One region of the Erwinia wuhanensis genome, then DNA from elsewhere that is predicted to be linked to it. Evidence: predicted binding sites of a transcription regulator. Region 1 holds the regulator's gene; each other region holds the start of a gene.
What was found. Region 1 encodes PurR, which represses purine synthesis genes. Its sites were predicted from a motif close to CANGCAAACGTTTGCNTG; they were not measured.

Region 2: galS (HTH-type transcriptional regulator GalS) is a predicted target of PurR. The motif match lies at 1,940-1,957, and genes of this name have one in related genera.
Region 3: tusA (sulfurtransferase TusA) is a predicted target of PurR. The motif match lies at 1,478-1,495, and genes of this name have one in related genera.

What each region holds. Positions count from the first base shown of each region.
Region 1 is NZ_JAUJUH010000001.1:772,473-775,749, forward strand. Features, by position in the region: gene QZH36_RS03500 (C40 family peptidase) at 1-674, shown strand, start outside; gene purR (HTH-type transcriptional repressor PurR) at 994-2,019, shown strand; gene punR (DNA-binding transcriptional activator PunR) at 2,050-2,958, opposite strand; gene punC (purine nucleoside transporter PunC) at 3,073-3,277, shown strand, end outside.
Region 2 is NZ_JAUJUH010000005.1:229,731-233,007, forward strand. Features, by position in the region: gene mglB (galactose/glucose ABC transporter substrate-binding protein MglB) at 1-656, opposite strand, end outside; gene galS (HTH-type transcriptional regulator GalS) at 792-1,832, opposite strand; gene yeiB (DUF418 domain-containing protein YeiB) at 1,984-3,135, opposite strand; gene folE (GTP cyclohydrolase I FolE) at 3,192-3,277, opposite strand, start outside.
Region 3 is NZ_JAUJUH010000009.1:148,744-152,020, forward strand. Features, by position in the region: gene QZH36_RS19605 (zinc/cadmium/mercury/lead-transporting ATPase) at 1-1,122, shown strand, start outside; gene tusA (sulfurtransferase TusA) at 1,163-1,408, opposite strand; gene QZH36_RS19615 (7-cyano-7-deazaguanine/7-aminomethyl-7-deazaguanine transporter) at 1,604-2,269, shown strand; gene QZH36_RS19620 (DcrB family lipoprotein) at 2,403-2,960, shown strand; gene iolE (myo-inosose-2 dehydratase) at 3,164-3,277, opposite strand, start outside.

The DNA.
Region 1 (3,277 bases):
GCGCCACGCCTGCTCGTGAAGACGATCGCCGCAAGCGCCGCCCGGTGAAAACCTCTACACGTAAAGTAAAAGAAGCCAGCCCAACCAAAAGCCGTTCGCCCCTTGCTAAAAAGTTTAAGCTGCGCAAAAAAACGCAGACCGTCGCCGCTGCGCTGCCGCCCAAGAAACGCTATGGTCGTCATCGCTTGCGCAACGAAGAGACGGAAGCCTTAACCAGCGGCTCGGCCTCGGCCCCGCTTAAGCTCAGCAAAGCGCATCGCGCCCGCTATCAGAAAGCCCGCGAAACGGCGATGAGCAAGCTGATGAACCAGCTGGGCAAGCCCTATCTCTGGGGCGGCACCTCGCCCAAGACCGGTTTCGACTGTAGCGGTCTGGTCTGGTATGCCTATAAAGATCTGGTGAAGTTTAAGATCCCTCGCACCGCTAACGAAATGTACCATCTGCGGGATGCGGCTTCGATCAAGCGCAACGAGCTGGAAAAAGGCGATCTGGTATTTTTCAGCATCAACGGCCGCGCCTCGGCGGATCACGTTGGCGTTTACCTGGGCAACGGCAAGTTTATCCAGTCGCCGCGTACCGGCAAGGATATCCAGGTGAGTATGCTCAGCGAAGATTACTGGGAGCAGCACTACGTCGGCGCTCGCCGCGTCATGACGCCGAAAACTATCCGCTAGCCCACTCAGTAGGCTGGAGGCCCGGATCGCGCAAACGATCCGGGCCGGTTTACTCTTATTTGCGCAAAATTTTCGCCTGTTGCCCTAAAACCCTCGTGTTCTGCGCCTGCTCTTGTTAGAATCCACGGTTTGTTGCGCAACAGGCATTTAGCCGACATGATGTTCTGCTCAAGTCTGTTTCGCCACCCTGAACTCCCTCCTGTTATAACCATTCCGCAACAAATTATGCGCAACTTATATCAGGATTATCATCATTCCAGGCAATCGTTTAACAAACCGCTTTTCAGTGACTTACTGAACAGCGCAGGAGTCTTTTTCCATGGCAACCATAAAAGATGTGGCCAAACGCGCCGGTGTCTCAACCACCACGGTGTCCCACGTCATTAATAAAACCCGCTTTGTCGCTGAAGACACGCGGGAAGCCGTCTGGGCAGCGATCAAAGCGCTGCACTATTCGCCCAGCGCCGTGGCCCGCAGCCTGAAGGTCAATAACACCAAAACCATTGGCCTGCTGGCGACCTCCAGCGAGGCGCCCTATTTCGCCGAAATTATTGAGGCGGTTGAACACAGCTGTTTTGCCAAAGGCTATACGCTGATTTTGGGCAACGCGCATAACGAACTGGAAAAGCAGCAGGCCTATCTGTCGATGATGGCGCAAAAACGCGTCGATGGCCTGCTGGTCATGTGCGCCGAGTACCCGGATGAGCTGATTAAGATGCTGGAAGATCACCGCAACATCCCGATGGTCGTCATGGACTGGGGCGAGTCGCGCGGCGATTTTACCGACACTATTCTCGATAACGCTTTTGAAGGCGGTTATCTGGCAGGCCGCTATCTGATCGATCGCGGCCACCGCGATATCGGCGTGATCCCGGGCCATATGGAGCGCAATACCGGCGGCGGTCGTCATGCCGGCTTCCTCAAGGCGCTGAACGAAGCGGGGATTACGCTGCGCGAAGAGTGGCTGGTTCAGGGCGATTTTGAGCCGGAATCGGGCTATCGCGCCATGCAGCAGCTGCTGGCGCAAAAACAGCGTCCTACCGCGGTATTCTGCGGCGGCGACGTGATGGCGATGGGCGCGATTTGCGCCGCAGACGAGATGGGCCTGCGCGTACCGCAGGATATTTCGGTGATCGGGTATGATAACGTGCGCAACTCGCGCTACTTTACCCCCGCGCTGACCACCGTCCACCAGCCGAAAGAGCGTCTGGGCGCAACGGCCTTCAATATGCTGCTCGATCGTATTACCAGCAAACGCGAAGAGCCGCAGACGATTGAAGTGCATCCGACGCTGATTGAACGTCGCTCCGTAGCGGACGGCCCTTTCCTCGACTACCGTCGCTAAGCGCACGGGCGGCCATCCGCCGCCCGTCTTTTACGCCTCCCGCAGCCATTCGCTGTTCAGCGTTTCCGTTTCGCCTAAATAATCCAGCAGCCAGCGCAGCGCTGGCGACGCCTGCTGTTCCGACCAGCTGACGCAGCAGGGGCTATCCGGAAAAGGCGGATCCAGCCTCAGTTCGCACAGCGAGCCGTTTTGCAGCAGCGGTTGCGCAAGATGCCCCGGCACCATGCCGACACACAGCCCGGCCAGCAGGCAATCAAACGCGCTCTCCCAGTCCGGCGCGACCAGCCGTCGCTGATTATCCAGCGTCCAGGTGGTTCTTTTCGGCAGCGCGCGCGAGGTATCTTCCAGCACCAGCGAAGGCCACTCCCGGATCGCCTCCTCGCTAACCTTCTCCCGGTGTTGCGCAAGCGGATGATCCGCCTTCACCACGCAGCGCCAGTTGAGCATTCCCATATTGCGAAAGGCGAAGCGTCCGCCGACCGGAATGGCCTGCGTCGCGCCTATCGCCACGTCAACCCGGCCGTCGGCCAGCGCATCCCATACGCCGTTGAATACCTCCGGTGAAAGATGCAGTTCCATATCGGGAAAATGTCGGTAAAAATCCACCACCAGCTGGCGCGTACGCGCGGTTTTAACAATGCGATCGACGGCAATATTCAGCTGGCCGCGCCAGCCGTTGGCGACCTGCTGACACTGGCGTCGCGTGGCAAGCATTTTTTTGATAACACTCCGCCCTTCCTGAATAAAGACCTCGCCCGCCGCCGTTAAGACCACGTCCCGGTGACGCCGCTCGAACAGCGGCACCGCCAGCCACTCTTCCAGCTGGCGCACGGTATAGCTGATGGCGGACGGAACGCGATGCAGCTCCGCCGCTGCGGCGGTAAAGCTGCCGGTTCGGGCGACCGCATCAATCACCTCAAGCGAGTGTTCTGACCACATATTCTTCCTGCAAAATTTTTGAACGCAAGACGCAAATATTACCGTTTCACAACCGCTATCGCACTCTTTTACACTGCCGTCCGCTATTCACCTGATAAAAAAGAGCAAAATCTCATGCCGTCGAAAGGATTTTTACTTTACCTCGCGCTGCTCAGCGTTGCGGGTTTTCTTGCCACCGATATGTATCTGCCCGCCTTTACGGCGATGCAGCAGGATTTGCAAACCGAAGCGGGCGTCATCAGCGCCAGCCTCAGCCTGTTCCTGGCCGGGTTTGCCAGCGCGCAGCTGTTCTGGGGGCCGCTTTCCGACCGCATTGGCC
Region 2 (3,277 bases), on a different contig from region 1:
GAGAGCCACGCGTCCATCTTGTCTTTTGCCTGAGCGGTATCCCACATGGCGGTATCCAGATGCAGCTGCTGCGTTTTCAGGCCGTCTTTATTCAGGGTTTCGATCACGTATTTGGTACGCGCTTCGGCATCCGGGTGGCCCGGCTCGCCTTTCAGCAGCACAAACTGCACCACGCCGTCTTTGTTCAGATCCCAGTTGGCATTGGCTTTCCAGTGTTTCTCAATCAGCTCGCCCTGCTTGACGCCGGACTCTTTAGAATCGGTACCGACATAGTAAGCCTTGTCGTAGCTGGCCAGCGCTTTAGCAGAAGGCTCTTTGTTGAAGAAAACAATCGGAATATCGTTGGCTTTGGCTTTACTGATAACCACCGCCGCCGCCGCCGGATCGACAAGGTTAATCGCCAGCGCCTTCACGCCTTTCGCCACCATCACGTCAATCTGATCGTTTTGCGTTGACTGGCTGTTCTGCGAATCGTTCATCAGCAGCTGAATGCCGCTGCTGTTTTTCGCTTCCTTCTCGATATCCTTGCGCACCACGGACATAAAGTTGTCATCATATTTATAAATGGTTACGCCAATGCGGGTATCGGCCGCCTGCGCCGTTGCGCCAAACATCATGCTGGCAACCAGGGCTGTGAGGGTGAATGCCTTCTTCATTGTTCTCTCCGGTTCTTTGTAGGGTCGGTATGCGTGTGCAGCCGGACCGTGTTGTTATTCTGTCCCGGCCAGGCACGGCCATCTTAGTGAAGCAGATGTTAATTAACTGTGAACTTACTCACGGATTGAAAACGGTTACATGGCGGTATCGTTGCGTATAGTGATCGCCGCCACACTTTGGCAGGGCGCGACGGAATGACGGCGCACCAGCGTTGGCATAAAGCAGTGACCGGCCGACTCGTCCAGCAGGCCCGCCGCGCCTTTTAACGCCAGTTCGGTAGCCAGTTTAGCCATGGAAACAATAGGATAGCGGACGGTCGTCAGCTGCGGGTCGGTATAGCGGGAAATGGGGATATCGTCGAAGCCAATCACCGACAGCTGCTGCGGCACCGCAATGCCGTTATCTTTCAGCGCGGTCAGTGCCCCGGCGGCCATGCTGTCGTTATAGGCGAACACGGCGCTGAGGTGGAGATTACGCCCCAGCAGCTCCACCATCGCCGCCTCTCCGCCCTGCATATCCGGCTCGGCGCTGGCGATCCAGCTTTCGGCAGGCTGGGTAGCCTGCTCGGCCAGCGCCTGCCGCCAGCCCGCGCGTCGCTGGTCTGTATCTTCGATAGTATGGCTCGACCCCAGATAACCGATGCGCCGGTGGCCCTGCTGTTGCAACATGCGCATCGCCATCAGCGCGCCGCTGACGTTGTCCAGGCAGACGCAGCGGTGCGCGTAGCCCGGCACGACGCGGTTGATCAGCACCATGCCGGGCACCTGATCCATCAGCGAGGCCAGCTCGTCGTCTGCCAGGGCTTTGGCATGAACGATCAGCGCGCCGCAACGCTGACGGATCAGCACCTCGATAGCGTGCCGCTCTTTGTCCGCCTGATGATAGGAGTTGTTGATAAGTACGTGTTTTTGCATACGCTGCGCGACGGTATCCACCGCTTTGACCAGCGCGCCGAAGAAGGGATCGGAGACGTCCATCACCACCACGCCGATGGTATCGCTAACCTGGGAAGCCAGCGCCTGCGCGTTGGCGTTGGGTCGGTAGCCCAGCTGGCCGACGATGCCCAGCACTTTTTCCCGCGTTTCCTGTGTGACCGCCGCGCTGTGGTTAAGCACGCGTGAAACCGTCGCCACCGACACGCCAGCCTCACGGGCTACATCGCGAATGGTGATCATGGCTGACTGCCTGTGGAAGATAAGGTTTGCATAGCCCTCCCGGATGCGTTGTTTGCGGGGCTATTCTGACAAAGGGCAAGGCAAGACTGCGTGAATCAGGTCACACTGATGAAAACGGTTACATCCCTTTCCGTCACATTTGTGACGCTTATCATTTTTGTAACATTACGTCGCGGCTGCTCAGACGGGTGAGCTGACGCCAGCACCATTCGACCGGCCCCTGGCGGAAATAGCGCAGCCAGCACAGCGAAAAGAGGAGATTTACCAGCCAGACCAGCAGCACTACCACCAGCAGCTGCGGCCGATCGAGCCGGTTGAACCAGCCGAAATGGTTAAAAAGCGTGGTGCAAAGCAGCGTTTGCAGTAAATAGTTGCTCAGCGCCATCCGCCCTACGCTGCTGATGGCGCGCGTGAGGGTAAAACGGGCCAGCGTAGGCCAGAAACCAAAGCAAAGCGCGGCATAGCCGATAGCCTGAAGCGGCGCGCTCAGCTCGCGCGGCAGCTGTAAATAGAACGCTGACGGATAAAATGCCCAGCCGCAAGCCCACTGCAGATAAATGCCCGGTATTTCGATGATGGCCGCCAGCAGCAGCAGGATCAGCGCAGTGCGCCGGTAGTGGGTCAGGCTCCAGCGCCCCTGTAGCCAGCCGCTGCGCATCAAGGCGCCGCCAATCAGCATCAGGCCGGCCAGCTGCCAGCCGTACTGCGCCGCCAGCGACAGCAGGCCTGACGAGAGCAGATCGAGACGGTTGCGCACCGCTTCCCAACCGCCGTGGGTTTTCCAGAAGGTTTCATACTGAATATCCGCCGCCCCCGCCAGCCAGGAATTGTTAGGCTGATGGCCCGACAGCAGGCCGAACACCAGCAGCACGCCGCAGCCCACGATATAAAGCATCACGCCGGTATTAAACAGCTGCCGCGTCGAGGAGACGTCGCGGATCATCCGCCAGGCTACCAGCCCAATCAGCCCGTAATCCAGCAGGATATCCCCTTCCCAGAACAGCAGACAGTGCAGAAAACCGAGCAGCACCAGCCAGCTCAGGCGCGCCTGTAGCCAGCGTTTGCCGCGCGAAAGCAGCAGCTGCAAGCCGCCGCCAAACAGCAGCGCAAACAGCGCGAGGAATTTCAGCTGGGCAAAGAAATCGATCAGCGCCCACGTCCAGGCATCGCCCGGCGTAACGCTGCCCTGCCACGCCGGGTTCAGATAGGCGGCGCCCGGCAGACCGAAGGCGTTAATGTTGAGCAGCAGGATCCCCAGAATGGCGATGCCCCGAATAAAATCCAGCGTCTGAATACGAGGCATCGGCAGGCCCTGACTGTGGTGAAGGGTAACAACTGGCTACGACGGCGCGCCGTAGCTTAGCTGTGGCGAACGGCGCGCAGAAACTCCTGACGGGTGTTCTGGCTGGATTTGAACAGGCCGCCCAGTGAAGTGGTGGTGGTGG
Region 3 (3,277 bases), on a different contig from region 1:
GTCGCGCTGCTGGTGGCAACCGTGCCGCCGCTGTTCTTTGCCGGCGACTGGCCGTCATGGATTTATAAAGGACTGACTTTGCTGCTGATCGGCTGCCCCTGCGCGCTGGTGATCTCTACGCCAGCGGCGATCACCTCCGGCCTGGCCGCTGCGGCCCGCCATGGCGTACTGATTAAGGGCGGCGCGGCGCTGGAAAGCCTCAACGGCGTGCGCACGCTGGCGTTCGACAAAACCGGCACGCTGACCGAAGGCAAACCCCGTATTGAGAGCATTCAGACCTTTACTGCCCTTAGCGAAGCGGAACTGCTGGCTAAAGCCGCTGCCGTTGAACAGGGTTCTTCTCATCCGCTGGCCAGGGCGATTGTGCGGCTGGCAGAGCAGCGCCAGCTTGTTATACCTGCCGCTACGGCGCAGCGGGCGGTGGCAGGAAGCGGTATAGAAGCAACAGTGAGCGGTCACAAACTTTTAATCTGCGCGCCCGCTGGACTAAGGCTGACAGCAGAACAGCTGAAGATTGTGGCGGAGCTGGAGTCGGCGGGAAATACGGTGGTCATTATCGTACAGGATGCTATGCCGATCGGACTTATCGCACTGCGCGATACGCTACGTGCGGACGCTGTTGCCGCGCTGAGCGAACTTCATGCTTTAAACATAGAAACGGTCATGCTGACCGGCGACAACCCGCGCGCGGCGGCCGCTATCGCCAACGAGCTTGCCATCAGCTATCGCGCGGGCCTGCTGCCTGCGGACAAAGTAGCGGCCATTCATGAGCTAAACCAACGGCGCGCCGTAGCGATGGTCGGCGACGGCATCAACGATGCGCCTGCAATGAAAGCGGCAACGGTGGGCATTGCGATGGGCGGCGGCAGCGACGTCGCGCTGGAAACCGCCGACGCGGCGCTGACGCATAACCGGCTGGCGGGCCTGGCGACGATGATCCGCCTGGCACGCGCCACCCATGCCAATATCCGGCAGAATATTGCGCTGGCGCTCGGGCTGAAGGGGGTATTTCTGGTCACCACGCTGCTGGGCATTACCGGGCTGTGGCTGGCCGTGCTGGCGGACTCCGGCGCCACCGCGTTGGTCACGGCGAACGCGCTACGATTGCTGAGTAAGCGCTAACTTTACAACCTGCCCGTGGTGATACGGGCAGGACGCGGCGCTACAACCCCTTTTTTAACAGATAGCGATAGGGTAATTCCTCGGTTGCCTGTGCCAGCAGCGTATGTTCCATAAAGCGGCAGAAACCGGGGATATCGCGCGTGGTGGCCGGATCGTCGGCGATAACCAGCAGCGTTTCGCCCTCCTGCATATGGCGTACGGCTTTACGCACCATCATCACCGGCTCAGGACAGCGCAGGCCCAAAGCATCCAGGGTTTGGTCGGGATTTGCGAACGGTTCGCTCATAACATTCTCAATCAGACAGGAAATGCCCCTATTTTACCCCCGACGTCGGTATGTGCAAGCCAGGCTCTGAACGACAACGTTTGCGCTAAAATTAACCATTGCATTAGCAGGCTGATTCGGTAAGATGCCGCGCAATCGCTCAGGCGAGACAATTTTTTGGGTTCCCTCACCCCATAGTTAAAAAAGGCTACATCGATGATCTCTTTCTCTTCTCGTCAGCGTACACATGCGCTGATCTGGCTATCGCTGTTCCATCTGCTGGTTATTACCTCCAGTAATTATCTGGTGCAGCTGCCCATTTCGATTTTTGGTTTCCATACCACCTGGGGCGCGTTCAGCTTTCCCTTTATCTTTCTGGCTACCGATTTAACGGTACGAATTTTCGGCGCGCCGCTGGCCCGACGAATTATTCTTGCGGTGATGATCCCGGCGCTGTTTATCTCCTATAGCATTTCTGCGCTGTTCTATCAGGGCGAATGGCAGGGACTGGGCGCGTTGGCAAGCGTTAACCTGTTTGTCGCTCGTATCGCCTGCGCCAGCTTTATGGCCTATGCGCTGGGACAAATCCTCGACGTGCACGTTTTTAACCGCTTGCGCAAGCTGCCGCAATGGTGGGTAGCCCCCGCCTCCGCTATGTTCCTGGGCAATATCAGCGACACGCTGGCGTTCTTTTTTATCGCTTTCTACAAAAGCCCCGATCCGTTTATGGCTCAGAACTGGGTAGAAATTGCGCTGGTGGACTACAGCTTTAAGGTGCTTATCTGCATGATTTTCTTCCTGCCGGCCTATGGCGTGCTGTTAAACGCCACGCTGAAGCGGATAACGGAAAAATCCTCTGGCGCTCAGGTCAACTTCGGCTAGTCTGTCACTCTGTGGCGTCGCGCCCGGCCATGGGTTTTGGCGGGCAGCGCGCCACGGCAGGTTGCTTTTAGCCGCTGATTACTATTGTATAAGTTGCTGAACAGCGCGAACGACTAACGTAAAAGGGATCACGATGCGTAACTTACTGAAATATGCCGGTATCGGTTTACTGGTGGTCGGACTGGCCGCCTGCGACGGCAAAGATGATAAAGCCGCCGCCGATGATAACGGCGTCAGCAGCAGCCAAAGCAGCCAGACCGTTACCCTGATGGACGGCAAGCTCAGCTTCTCGCTGCCGGCAGGCATGTCCGATCAAAGTGGAAAAATGGGCACGCAGGCCAATAATATGCACGTGTACGCCGATGCCAGCGGCCAGAAAGCGATTATCGTGATTGCGGGCGACGCCACGAATGAAAGCCTGGACGTGCTGGCGAAGCGCCTGGAAGATCAGCAGCGTAATCGCGATGCGCAGCTGCAGGTAGTGACCAATAAATCTGTCGAGCTGAAAGGCCAGCCAGCACAGCAGCTGGATTCGGTGATTTCGGCCAAGGGCCAGTCTTCCTGGTCGTCAGTGCTGCTGGCGAAAGTTGACGGCAAACTGCTGACCCTGCAGATTACGCTGCCTGCGGACAATCAGCAGCAGTCGCAGACCGAAGCAGAGAATATTATCAACACGGTAGTGCTGAAATAATTTCCCTTTAAAAAAATAGCGCCCGGCGGAAATATCGGGCGCTATTTTTATTTACGCGGCGGTTTTGCAACAGCCTTTTCCCGACCGCGCCGTTTACTAAGTCCTGTTGCCGTTGTGATGGGAAACGCATGCCTGACCATCACTTTCCCGGCTTACTCCTTACTGGCTAACATTTCCCTGTGGGCAATGCCTGACAGATCGGCTTACAGACCTGCGTGTTCGCGAATATATTTTCGGGCCTTAACGGCATATTCGAACGGATTCGCCAGCGCCGGATCCTGCTCCGCCTCCACCACCATCCAGCCTTTGTAACCCGA